Regions from separate parts of the Bradyrhizobium sp. WSM2254 genome, predicted to be linked through region 1. Evidence: predicted binding sites of a transcription regulator. Region 1 holds the regulator's gene; the other holds the start of a gene.
What was found. Region 1 encodes HrcA, which represses chaperone genes, less so after heat shock. Its sites were predicted from a motif close to GTTAGCACTCNCNNNNNGNGAGTGCTAAC; they were not measured.
Positions count from the first base shown of each region.

Region 1 (5,548 bases):
GACGTCAACCGGATCGTCGAATATTCCGCCAGCATCGGAAAGCGCTCAGTCGCCGTGCTCGTGCCCGACAATGCCTATGGCAACGTAGTCGAGGCCGCGGTGAAGGCAGCGGTGCCGCGGCGTGGCGGCCGCATCGTTGCGTTCGAGAGATACGGTGCCGATCGCGCCGCGCCGGCGCGCGCCGTGGCGCAGCAGCTCGGCAGCGCCGATGCGCTGTTCATCGCCGACGACGGCGATGCGGTGGTGACGGTCGCCGATGCGATGACGGCCGCAGGCGCGAACTTGCGCAACATCCAGCTGCTCGGCACCGGCCTGTGGGACAGTCCGCGCGTCTACGCGAATGCGAACCTGCAAGGCGGCCTCTACGCCGCGCCGGATCCGGCCGGCTTCCGCGCTTTCTCCGGCCGCTACCGCACCAAATACGGCGCCGAGCCGATTCGCACCGCAACGCTCGCCTATGACGCGGTCGCCCTCGTCGCCGCGCTCGCGCGCACGCAAGGCACCACGCGCTTCTCGTCCGACGTGCTCACCAACCCCTCCGGCTTTGCCGGCATCGACGGCCTGTTCCGCTTCCGCGCCGACGGCACCAACGAACGTGGCCTCGCCGTGATGAGGGTGACGACCGGCGGCGGCGTCGCGGTCGCGGGCTCGCCGAAGAGTTTTGGGGCCTGATGGCTTCGTAGCTATCGTAGGGTGGGCAAAGGCGCACTTGCGCCGTGCCCACCATCTATCCGCAAGTTGCATCGAGGCGGTGGGCACGCTTCGCTTTGCCCACCCTACGGCAACTCGCTACGCCGCCAGATCCGCAACCACGGCATCCAGCACCGGAAATCCGCTGCTCGTCACGCGCAGGCGGCCGCTGCTGGTGTCGACGGCGATTGCACCTTCCTCGCGCAGCAGCGCGATGCGCTTGGGGTCGAGCGGGCGGCCGGAGAGGGCGGTGTAGCGCTCGGGGTCGATGCCCTCGGCGAGACGGAGTCCCATCAGCAGGAATTCGTCGGCGCGCTCCTCGCTGTTGAGAAGATCGTCGGTGACGACGCCATGGCCGCTGGTCTCGACCCGCATCAGCCAGGCTTCGGGGCGCTTCTCGGTGGCGGTGGCGTGCCTGATGCCGTCGATGTCGAGCCGGCCGTGCGCGCCGGGGCCGATGCCGGCATATTCCTCGCCGCGCCAGTAGACCAGGTTGTGCCGGCATTCGGCGCCGCGCCGCGCGTGATTGGAAATCTCGTAGGCGGGCAGGCCGAGCTTGTCGCAGGTCTCCTGCGTGATGTCGTAGAGCGCGCGCGCGACCGCCTCGTTCGGCGTCTTCAATTTGCCGGCCTGGTGCAGGCCGAAGAACGGCGTGCCTTCCTCGATCGTCAATTGATAGAGCGACAGATGCTCGGCCGCTTCGTCGATCGCGAGACGCAGTTCATCGGCCCACATCGCCGGCGTCTGGTCGGGGCGGGCGTAGATCAGGTCGAACGAATAACGGTCGAACGAGCGGCGCGCGATGGCAACGGCATCAAGCGCTTCGCGCGCGCTGTGCATGCGGCCGAGCGCCTTCAGCGAAGCATCGTCGAGCGCCTGCACGCCGAGCGAGACGCGGTTGACGCCGGCGGCGCGATAGCCGGCGAAGCGCGTCGCCTCGACGCTGGTCGGGTTTGCTTCCAGCGTGACCTCGACGTTCTTCGCCACCGTCCAGTGCTTGCCGATCGCATCGAGCACGGCGCCGACGGTCGCAGGCTGCATCAGGGACGGCGTGCCGCCGCCGAGGAAGATCGAGGTGACCTCGCGGCCGGGCGCGCGCTGCGCGGTCGTTTCGATCTCGCGCCCGAAGGCGGAAGCGAAGCGCGCTTCGTCGATCGCGGCGTGGCGGACATGGCTGTTGAAGTCGCAATAGGGGCACTTCGACAGGCAGAACGGCCAGTGCACGTAGACGCCGAAGGCTTCCTTAGCGCGGCTCAAGGCAGATCTCCGCCAGTTTCACGAAGGCGCGGGCGCGGTGCGACAGGCCGAGGCCAAGCGGCGGCAGCCCGTGCTTCTCGATGCTTTCCATCTCGCCGAAAGTACGGCTGTGGCCGTCGGGCAGGAACATCGGATCGTAGCCGAAGCCGGCGGTGCCGCGCGGCGGCCAGACCAGCGTGCCGTCGACGCGCGCCTCGACCTCGTCGAGATGATCGTCGGGCCAGGCGACGCAGAGCGCGGAGACGAAATGCGCCTTGCGCTTGTCGGGCATGGTCGCGCCGCGCTCCTGCAACAGGCGCTCGATCCGCGTCATCGCCGCGGTGAAATCCTTGGTCGGCCCGGCCCAGCGTGCGCTGTAGATGCCGGGCGCGCCGTCGAGCGCGTCGACCACGATGCCGGAATCATCGGCGAAGGACGGCAGCTTGGTCGCCCGCGCCGCCGCGATCGCCTTGATCGCGGCGTTGCTGCGGAAATCGTTGCCGGTCTCGTCTGGCTCGTGAAGGTCGAGCTCGCCGGCCGACACCGCCTCGATGCCGTAAGGCGCCAAAAGCTCCTTCATCTCGGCGAGCTTGCCGGGATTGTGGGTGGCGATGACGAGCTTTCCGGTGATTCGGCGGTGCATGGGCCTATTGACTACGCGACAGACAGTTTCTGCAAGTCCACGAGCCGCGCGACGCCCTTGCGCGCCAGCGCCATCAGCGCCAGGAACTCGGTTTCCGTAAACGGCTCGCGCTCCGCGGTGCCCTGCACCTCGATGATGCGGCCGTCGCCGGTCATGACGAAATTGGCGTCGGTCTCGGCCTCGGAATCCTCGGCATAGTCGAGGTCGAGCACGGGGTTGCCGTTGTAGATGCCGCAGGAGATCGCGGCGACGTTGTCGCGCAGCACGTTGGCCTTGACCATGTTGCGCGCCTTCATCCAGTTGACGCAATCGGCGAGCGCGACCCAGGCGCCGGTGATCGAGGCCGTGCGCGTGCCGCCGTCGGCCTGGAGCACGTCGCAATCGACCGTGATCTGGCGCTCGCCGAGCGCTTCGAGATTGATGATGGTGCGAAGCGAGCGGCCGATCAGGCGCTGGATCTCGACGGTGCGGCCGCTCTGCTTTCCGGCGGAGGCCTCGCGGCGGGTGCGTTCCGAGGTCGCGCGCGGCAGCATGCCGTATTCGGCGGTGACCCAGCCGCGGCCCTGGCCCTTCAGCCACGGCGGCAGGCGGTCCTCCAGCGTGGCGGTGACCAGCACATGGGTGTCGCCGAATTTCACCAGGCAGGAGCCTTCCGCATATTTGACCACGCCGCGCTCCAGCGTCACGGGGCGCAATTCGTCGGGCGCACGGCGGCTTGGCCGCATGGGAAATCCTCCAAAACTCTCGGAAAAGGGCTATTCGCGGTGCTTGTAGGTGGGGTGAGGGTGGGCGGCAAGGCTTTTTCACCCCCGGTTTTCCACCCCGCAAACGCCACGCTTGTCAGAACCCTTCGGGATAGACAAATTATAAGCGTCTGAGAGGAGTTACCGTCCGTGGCCCATCACGATCCGATCCATCTGATCGCGCCGCGCGCAGGCCTCGCCCAGCTCAACGAGCGTTCCCGCGACATCTTTCGTCAGATTGTCGAAAGCTATCTCGCGACCGGCGAGCCGGTGGGCTCGCGGAACATCTCACGCCTGATCGCGATGCCGCTGTCGCCGGCCTCGGTCCGCAACGTCATGGCCGACCTGGAACAGCTCGGCCTGATCTATGCCCCTCATACGTCCGCCGGCCGTTTGCCGACGGAACTCGGCCTGCGCTTCTTCGTCGACGCCCTGATGCAGGTTGGCGACCTCAATGACGCCGAGCGGCAGTCGATCCAGAGCCAGCTCACGTCCGTCGGTCAGGCGCAGTCGGTCGAGGCGGCGCTGGACCAGGCGCTGACCCGGCTGTCGGGCCTGACCCGCGCCGCCGCCGTGGTGCTGACGCCGAAATCCAATGCGCGGCTGAAACACATCGAATTCGTCCGGCTGGAACCGGAAAAGGCGCTGGTGATCCTGGTCGGCGAGGATGGCCAGGTCGAAAACCGCGTGCTGACGCTGCCGCCCGGAGTTCCCTCTTCGGCGATCACCGAGGCCGGCAATTTCCTCAATGCGCGGATTCGCGGCCGGACCCTGGCCGAGGCGCGGCTCGAGCTCGAGACCGCGCTGGCGGAAGCCCGTGCCGAGCTCGATCAGCTGACCCAGAAGGTGATTTCCGCCGGTATCGCCAGCTGGTCCGGCGGCGAGAACGAGGACCGCCAGCTCATCGTCCGCGGCCACGCCAATTTGCTGGAAGACTTGCACGCGCTGGAGGATCTGGAGCGGGTGCGCCTCTTGTTCGACGATCTCGAGACCAAGCGCGGCGTGATCGACCTGCTCGGCCGGGCCGAGACCGCCGAGGGTGTGCGCATCTTTATCGGTTCGGAGAACAAACTGTTTTCCCTGTCGGGTTCCTCCACCATCATCTCGCCCTATCGGGATGCCGCCGGCCACATCGTCGGCGTTCTGGGCGTGATCGGGCCGACACGGCTGAATTATGCCCGCGTGATCCCGACCGTGGACTACGCCGCGCGCATCGTCAGCCGCCTTCTGGGGGGCTGACCGGCGTTTGAGCCGATCACGGGCGCTTGATTTTCGTGAGCTTAGGCACGATATCCGGGCCAACAATCCCTTGAGACGAGTTCGAGAAGAGAGCCGATGACCGATCGAGACCGGCAGCCCGACGACACGACCCCGCCAACCGGCGAGCCCGTGGTGTCAAAACCCTACATCATGCCCGACGATCCGGAGCCCGGCTCGGTCGAGCTGTTGCAGCAGGAAGCCGCCGAGGCGCGCGACCGCATGCTGCGGACGCTGGCCGAGATGGAAAATCTGCGCAAGCGCACCACCAAGGAAGTCGCCGACGCCCGCCTCTACGGCATTACCGGCTTCGCCCGCGACGTGCTCGACATCGCCGACAATCTCCAGCGTGCGCTCGACGCGGTTCCGGCCGAGGCCCGTGCCGCGGCCGATCCCGGCCTGACCTCGCTGATCGAGGGCGTCGAGCTCACCGAGCGCTCGCTGCTCAACGCGCTGGAAAAGCATGGCGTGAAGAAATTCGATCCGCAGGGCCAGAAGTTCGACCCGAACTTCCAGCAGGCGATGTACGAGGTGCCGGATGCGTCGGTGCCTGCGGGCACCGTCGTGCAGGTCATGCAGGCCGGCTACACCATCGGCGAGCGCGTGCTGCGTCCGGCTCTCGTCGGTGTCGCCAAGGGCGGCGCGAAGGCTGCGCCCGCGGCGAACAACAACGAGTCGAGCGGCGCGGCGAACTGAGTTTGGGCGTCATTCCGGGGCGGCTCGAAGAGCCGAACCCGGAATCTCGAGATTCCGGGTTCGATGCTTCGCATCGCCCCGGAATGACAGCGCGAAACGCTTACGCGCCGACCGCGATATCCGCAGACTGAATCCGCTTCACGCCGGCCTTGGCCATGTCGGCCCAGGCTTTTGCCAGCGAGCCCTGCGTGTCGATGCCGCGGCAGGCGTCTTCCACGACATAGACCTCAAAGCCCGCCTTGCGCGCGTCGAGCGCGGTCCAGGCGACGCAGAAATCCGTCGC
Region 1 covers NZ_AXAB01000013.1:52,327-57,874, reverse strand. The annotation lists gene A3M7_RS0109795 (penicillin-binding protein activator) at 1-672, shown strand, start outside; gene hemW (radical SAM family heme chaperone HemW) at 790-1,947, opposite strand; gene rdgB (RdgB/HAM1 family non-canonical purine NTP pyrophosphatase) at 1,934-2,569, opposite strand; gene rph (ribonuclease PH) at 2,581-3,294, opposite strand; gene hrcA (heat-inducible transcriptional repressor HrcA) at 3,463-4,551, shown strand; gene grpE (nucleotide exchange factor GrpE) at 4,648-5,265, shown strand; gene pncA (bifunctional nicotinamidase/pyrazinamidase) at 5,366-5,548, opposite strand, start outside.

Region 2 (5,548 bases), on a different contig from region 1:
CCCCTGACAACCCAAGAAACCTCAATTGGGATCGCGAGCCTGACGATTGCCGAGGGCTATTCAACATGCTGGCCCGCGCGCCAGCCCATCTCCCAGAAGTCTGCCTCGAGTCGGGTGGCTTCCTTGAAGATCGCGATCAGCTCTGCCTCGCGGGCCGGCGTGGCGTAGAGATCGGCGAGATGCTCCAGGTGCGCCCGCGCTTTCGCCGCGACCTCCTGGTATGGCACGCCGGCGGACTCGGCGATCCAAGCGCGATAGGGATTCGTCGCAGCGTCCGCATCGGGTCGCGAGGCGAGCCGCGTTGCGATCTCCGCGTACCCGATCACGCAGGGGGCAAGCGCCACCTTGAGCGCCAGCAGATCGCCGCGCATTCCAGCGTCGAGCACGTAGCGTGTGTAGGCCAGCATCTCGACCGCCGGAGGGGTTTGTTCAAGGTCGCTCGGAGATAGACCCCAACCGGCACAGAGCTTCACATGAAGGCTCATCTCGACATCAAGGATGGCCGAGAGGCCGGCCGCAGCTTCACACATGTCGGCAAGCCTGGGCGACTTGTAGACCGAGAGCGCGTAGGCGCGCGCAAACTCGATGAGGAACAGGTAGTCCTGAGCGAGGTAGTGACGAAACGCCGCTTCGGCGAGCGAACCGTCTGCCAATCCGTCTGTGAAGGGATGCTCGGTGTAGGCCCGCCACTCAGCGGATGCTTCTGTCTTGAGACGCTCGAAGAAACTCACGATCTATTTCGCCTGACTTGCTTTTCCATGACTTTTGCTCGCTACCGAGCGGAAGCGGCACCATTTTCCACTGTGTGCTTCAGATCACGGCAAAATCACGGGCCTTCGCCTACACCGCGCATCTGAAGACCCAAACTCGGCAACACACGCTAACATTGCATTTGAATCCAGGGGTTGACCATGAGCGCTGGCGATCATCGTTGCGGTCGAACGACAGTGGCGTCATGGCTTGCCGCCGCGGCAGCGCTGGTCGCGCTCGCCGGATGCGCCTTGCCGCACCTCATCACTTTCCCGTTTCGCCAGCCCGCCCCCGCGGCAAACGCGGGTGCTCCGCCTTCCGGTGGGCTACTGCTGTGGCTCGAGGGCGATGGTTCACTGGCGCTCGATGGGGCCGGCCGCGTCGCTCGCTGGAACGATATGCGGGGCGGCGATCGCGCGGCGCTGGCGCAGCTTGGCTTCGAGGGCAGCCCGGTGACCATGACGTTCACGACCCCAACCGGTCCCCGCTCACACGCCGGCGTGCGCTGTGCGGCCGACAGCGGCAGGTGCGCCTATTGGGCCCGCGATTTTCGGGCCGGCGTGCCACCCCTCAGTCTCACAGGGATTCCCTATTCGATCCTGGCCGTGGTGGTGCGGCGCCCGGGCCCGCGGCTCAACAATTACTTCCTGATGACCTCCGGCACCGGATGCCAGGCTGCGTTCGGCGGCACGGGATGCACCGGGGGCACGGTTCTCCACCTGGGCTGGCTGTTCGACAGCGTGATCCGTCACAGCCATTACGACTTCGACGTCGATTCCTTTGCGACGATTCCAGCCGAAGAGCCCTCTTGATCGTCGCGCAATCCGGTCCGCGTGGCGGCATGGATGTGGCAAGCCTCGGAGCGGCTTCTACACATTCAGCCTTCAACAGCCGCCCATATCCCGGACCGCTGACCGCCAGCGGCCAGCTGCTGATCGGCGGCACACCGTTTTTCGGGGCCGGCGGCCCGGACGTGCCGGACTGGTCCTTCAACGGCGATATCTTCGCGATGCTGATCTACGGACGCGAACTCTCGCTCGCCGAGCGACAACAAGCCTCGGACTATCTCCGCAACAAATATGGGCCGCGTTGAGGGTCGGAGCAAAATAGGAACGGGAGCATTTGGTAGCGGGAGACCGCTACCGCCTTTCCCCACACGACGCAAATCTGCGATATTTACTCCGATCGTCCGCCTAAACCTCAGAACTTTGCCGAACGGTAGGTTCAAATCGGGGACACGCAACCACCTATACCGGCATTCGCTTCAAGTCGCCTTTGCGCAGTAACTGGTGGTAACATCACGGAACTGGCCGCAACAGCCTTTGTCGCGCTGCTCATTGTTTTGCTGTCGGTTCGAACGATCGGATACAGAGGAGGACAGTGCAGTGGCGAAGGGAGAGAATCTAGAAAGAAAGTTCCTCTTTCGCTGCATCCCAGGTGCTCTGGGGTAGGCGAGAGGGACAAGATTTGCCGGCCTCTCCGCGTACCGCCGCGGGTCTAGGCTGCCGTTGGACGCGGCATCATTGTACCCGAACAGGCTAATCCAGACGCGCGCAGCCCTGGCCGGCTAGCCATTTGGATGGCAAAGCCAAACAACAACCTGGGCAGACGGTACAAGCCCGCCCAAAAGTTTCCTCAGCGGCTTCCTCCGACCAGCCCAGACTTGATTCCAGGGGCTCCTTTAGGTGGCTCTGAATGGGCGCTCCGCGGACCGGTGAGGACGACGGATTTTCGAAATCCTTCGCGGCTTTGTCTTGTTTGCCGACCAAGCCGGCTTATTTTCGGAGCGGTCAGCACTCGCTAGCTTCGACTGCTATTTCAAAAAGCGACTAGAAGATAGGAGGAGAGCATGAAATTCCGTCCGCTTCACGACCGCGTCGTGGTCAAGCGCATCGACGCAGAAGAGAAGACCGCTGGCGGCATCATCATTCCCGACACGGTCAAGGAGAAACCCTCCCAAGGTGAAGTCATCGCCGTTGGCCCCGGCGGTCGTGACGAAAACGGCAAGCTGATCCCGATCGACGTCCGGGTCGGTGACCGCGTATTGTTCGGCAAGTGGTCCGGCACCGAAGTCAAGATCGACACCCAGGAGCTGTTGATCATGAAGGAGAGCGACATCATGGGCGTTCTCACCGACGTGTCTTCCAAGAAGAAGGCCGCCTAGTCCACCGCTCAAGCGCCTGCCCGGCGCCTCATCAAGGGTGAAACCAAGTCAAAAACTCAGGGAAACCCACTATGTCAGCCAAAGAAGTCAAATTCGGAGTCGAGGCTCGCGACCGCATGCTGCGCGGTGTCGACATCCTCCACAATGCGGTAAAAGTGACGCTCGGTCCGAAGGGGCGCAACGTCGTCCTCGACAAGTCGTTCGGCGCTCCCCGTATTACCAAGGATGGCGTCACCGTCGCCAAGGAGATCGAGCTCGAGGACAAGTTCGAGAACATGGGCGCCCAGATGGTGCGCGAAGTCGCCTCCAAGTCCGCAGACGCGGCTGGCGACGGCACCACCACCGCAACCGTGCTCGCCGCTGCGATCGTCCGTGAAGGCGCCAAGTCGGTTGCCGCCGGCATGAACCCGATGGACCTGAAGCGCGGTATCGACTTGGCTGTGGAAGCCGTCGTCGCTGACCTCGTCAAGAACTCCAAGAAGGTCACCTCGAACGACGAGATCGCCCAAGTCGGCACGATTTCAGCCAATGGCGATGCGGAGATCGGCAAGTTCATCGCGGACGCGATGAAGAAGGTCGGCAACGAGGGTGTCATCACCGTCGAGGAAGCCAAGTCGCTCGAGACCGAACTCGAAGTTGTCGAGGGCATGCAGTTCGACCGCGGCTACATCTCGCCCTACTTCGTCACCAACGCCGAGAAGATGCGCGTTGAAATGGATGATGCCTACGTCCTGATTAATGAGAAAAAGCTGTCTCAGTTGAATGAGCTGCTTCCCTTGTTGGAAGCCGTGGTGCAGAGCGGCAAGCCGCTTGTGATTATCGCCGAAGACGTCGAAGGCGAAGCGCTCGCCACCCTGGTCGTCAATCGTCTCCGCGGCGGCCTGAAGGTTGCGGCCGTCAAGGCTCCGGGCTTCGGCGATCGCCGCAAGGCAATGCTCCAGGACATCGCGATCCTGACCGGCGGCCAGGCGATCTCGGAAGACCTCGGCATCAAGCTCGAGAACGTCACGCTCAACATGCTCGGTCGCGCCAAGAAGGTGATGATCGACAAGGAGAACACCACGATCGTCAGCGGCGCCGGTAAGAAGGCCGACATCGAGGCGCGGGTATCTCAGATCAAGGCGCAGATCGAGGAAACCACCTCGGACTACGATCGTGAGAAGCTCCAGGAGCGTCTCGCCAAGCTCGCGGGCGGCGTCGCGGTGATCCGCGTCGGCGGCGCGACTGAGGTCGAGGTGAAGGAGCGCAAGGATCGCGTTGATGACGCGATGCATGCGACCCGCGCGGCCGTGGAAGAAGGCATCCTGCCAGGCGGCGGCGTCGCCCTGCTGCGTGCCTCCGAGCACCTTAAGGGCATTCGCACCAAAAATGACGACCAGAAGACCGGCGTCGAGATCGTGCGCAAGGCGTTGTCCTACCCGGCCCGCCAGATCGCAATCAACGCGGGCGAGGACGGCTCAGTCATCGTCGGCAAGATCCTCGAAAAGGATCAGTACTCGTACGGCTTCGACTCCCAGACCGGCGAATACGGCAACCTGGTCTCCAAGGGCATCATCGATCCGACCAAGGTGGTTCGAGTGGCGATCCAGAACGCCGCGTCCGTCGCAGCGCTCCTGATCACCACCGAAGCTATGGTGGCCGAACTGCCGAAGAAGAACACCGGTGCGGGCGGCATGCCTCCGGGCGGCGGTGGCATGGGGGGTATGGACTTCTAAGTTCGACCTTCAGAGCTCAACAATAAGAAGGCTCGGCAGCGATGCCGAGCCTGCTGATTTTGGCGGTCAGCCGGGGTCCAACACTGGCGCACCGTATTGCGCGAGCGCGTCGATCGATGCCCGCGCCGCCGACAAATGTCAGGCGGCCGAGTTCGAGGGGACACCGCCCGGAATCATCCTGAGGAGCCTCCATTCCCGAAAACAGCGACCGTCGCTCGCCGCCCAAAATAAAGAGATTGCCAATCAGAATCTTACCAGGACGACGCGCCTCGCGAAGAGTCCAATCGCGGCGATCGTGCGCGGGCAGCTTCTCAGCTCTGCGAACCGGTGCGACCGGCCCCGATCCGCCATCTTTTCCCAACCACGTCGCCGTAAGTTCGCTCTTGGACAGACTGCCTCAACGGGTCCGTCTCAAACTAACGATGTTTCATATCTGGCGATTGCCAAGCGGCGCGCCCCGGCAGCCCTTTAGGGTTGAGGGCCACGGGGTATTTTCGCATTTAGGTTGCGATATTTTCCCGGTCCGATGCGACAGGATTCCTTGCGTTGTTGGGACACACAAAGCCAGCTAGTATTCTTCAATTGATTTGCTGAACGCTGTTTCCAGTCGGAGTATTTCCATGGCTAGGCGAGCAGTATCCCGTGATGATTTTAAAGGCTTGTTCGCGCTCTTTGCATTCGCGGCGCAACACAAGGAAAACCACAACGGTGCGTCTCGGCTGCTCCACCTGTTCATGTCCAGCCGATATATTCCTGATGACCTTCTCGATCTATGGTCAGAGTGCGCCGAGGCAACTGGTCCTGAAACTATAGGCGAACAACTCTGCCTGCGCGCTCACGACGTAGCTGACGGCAGCTCGAGCTACGACCATGCCAGCGCATTTCTGCACGCGTTGCTCAAAGCGCTCGATCAAACACA
Region 2 covers NZ_AXAB01000022.1:126,909-132,456, reverse strand. The annotation lists gene A3M7_RS0117005 (Gfo/Idh/MocA family protein) at 1-7, shown strand, start outside; gene A3M7_RS0117000 (TenA family protein) at 57-731, opposite strand; gene A3M7_RS0116995 (hypothetical protein) at 912-1,562, shown strand; gene A3M7_RS0116990 (hypothetical protein) at 1,559-1,843, shown strand; gene groES (co-chaperone GroES) at 2,600-2,914, shown strand; gene groL (chaperonin GroEL) at 2,986-4,629, shown strand; gene A3M7_RS48580 (hypothetical protein) at 5,250-5,548, shown strand, end outside.
Region 2: the regulator HrcA is predicted to act here: its motif matches at 2,540-2,568, upstream of groES (co-chaperone GroES).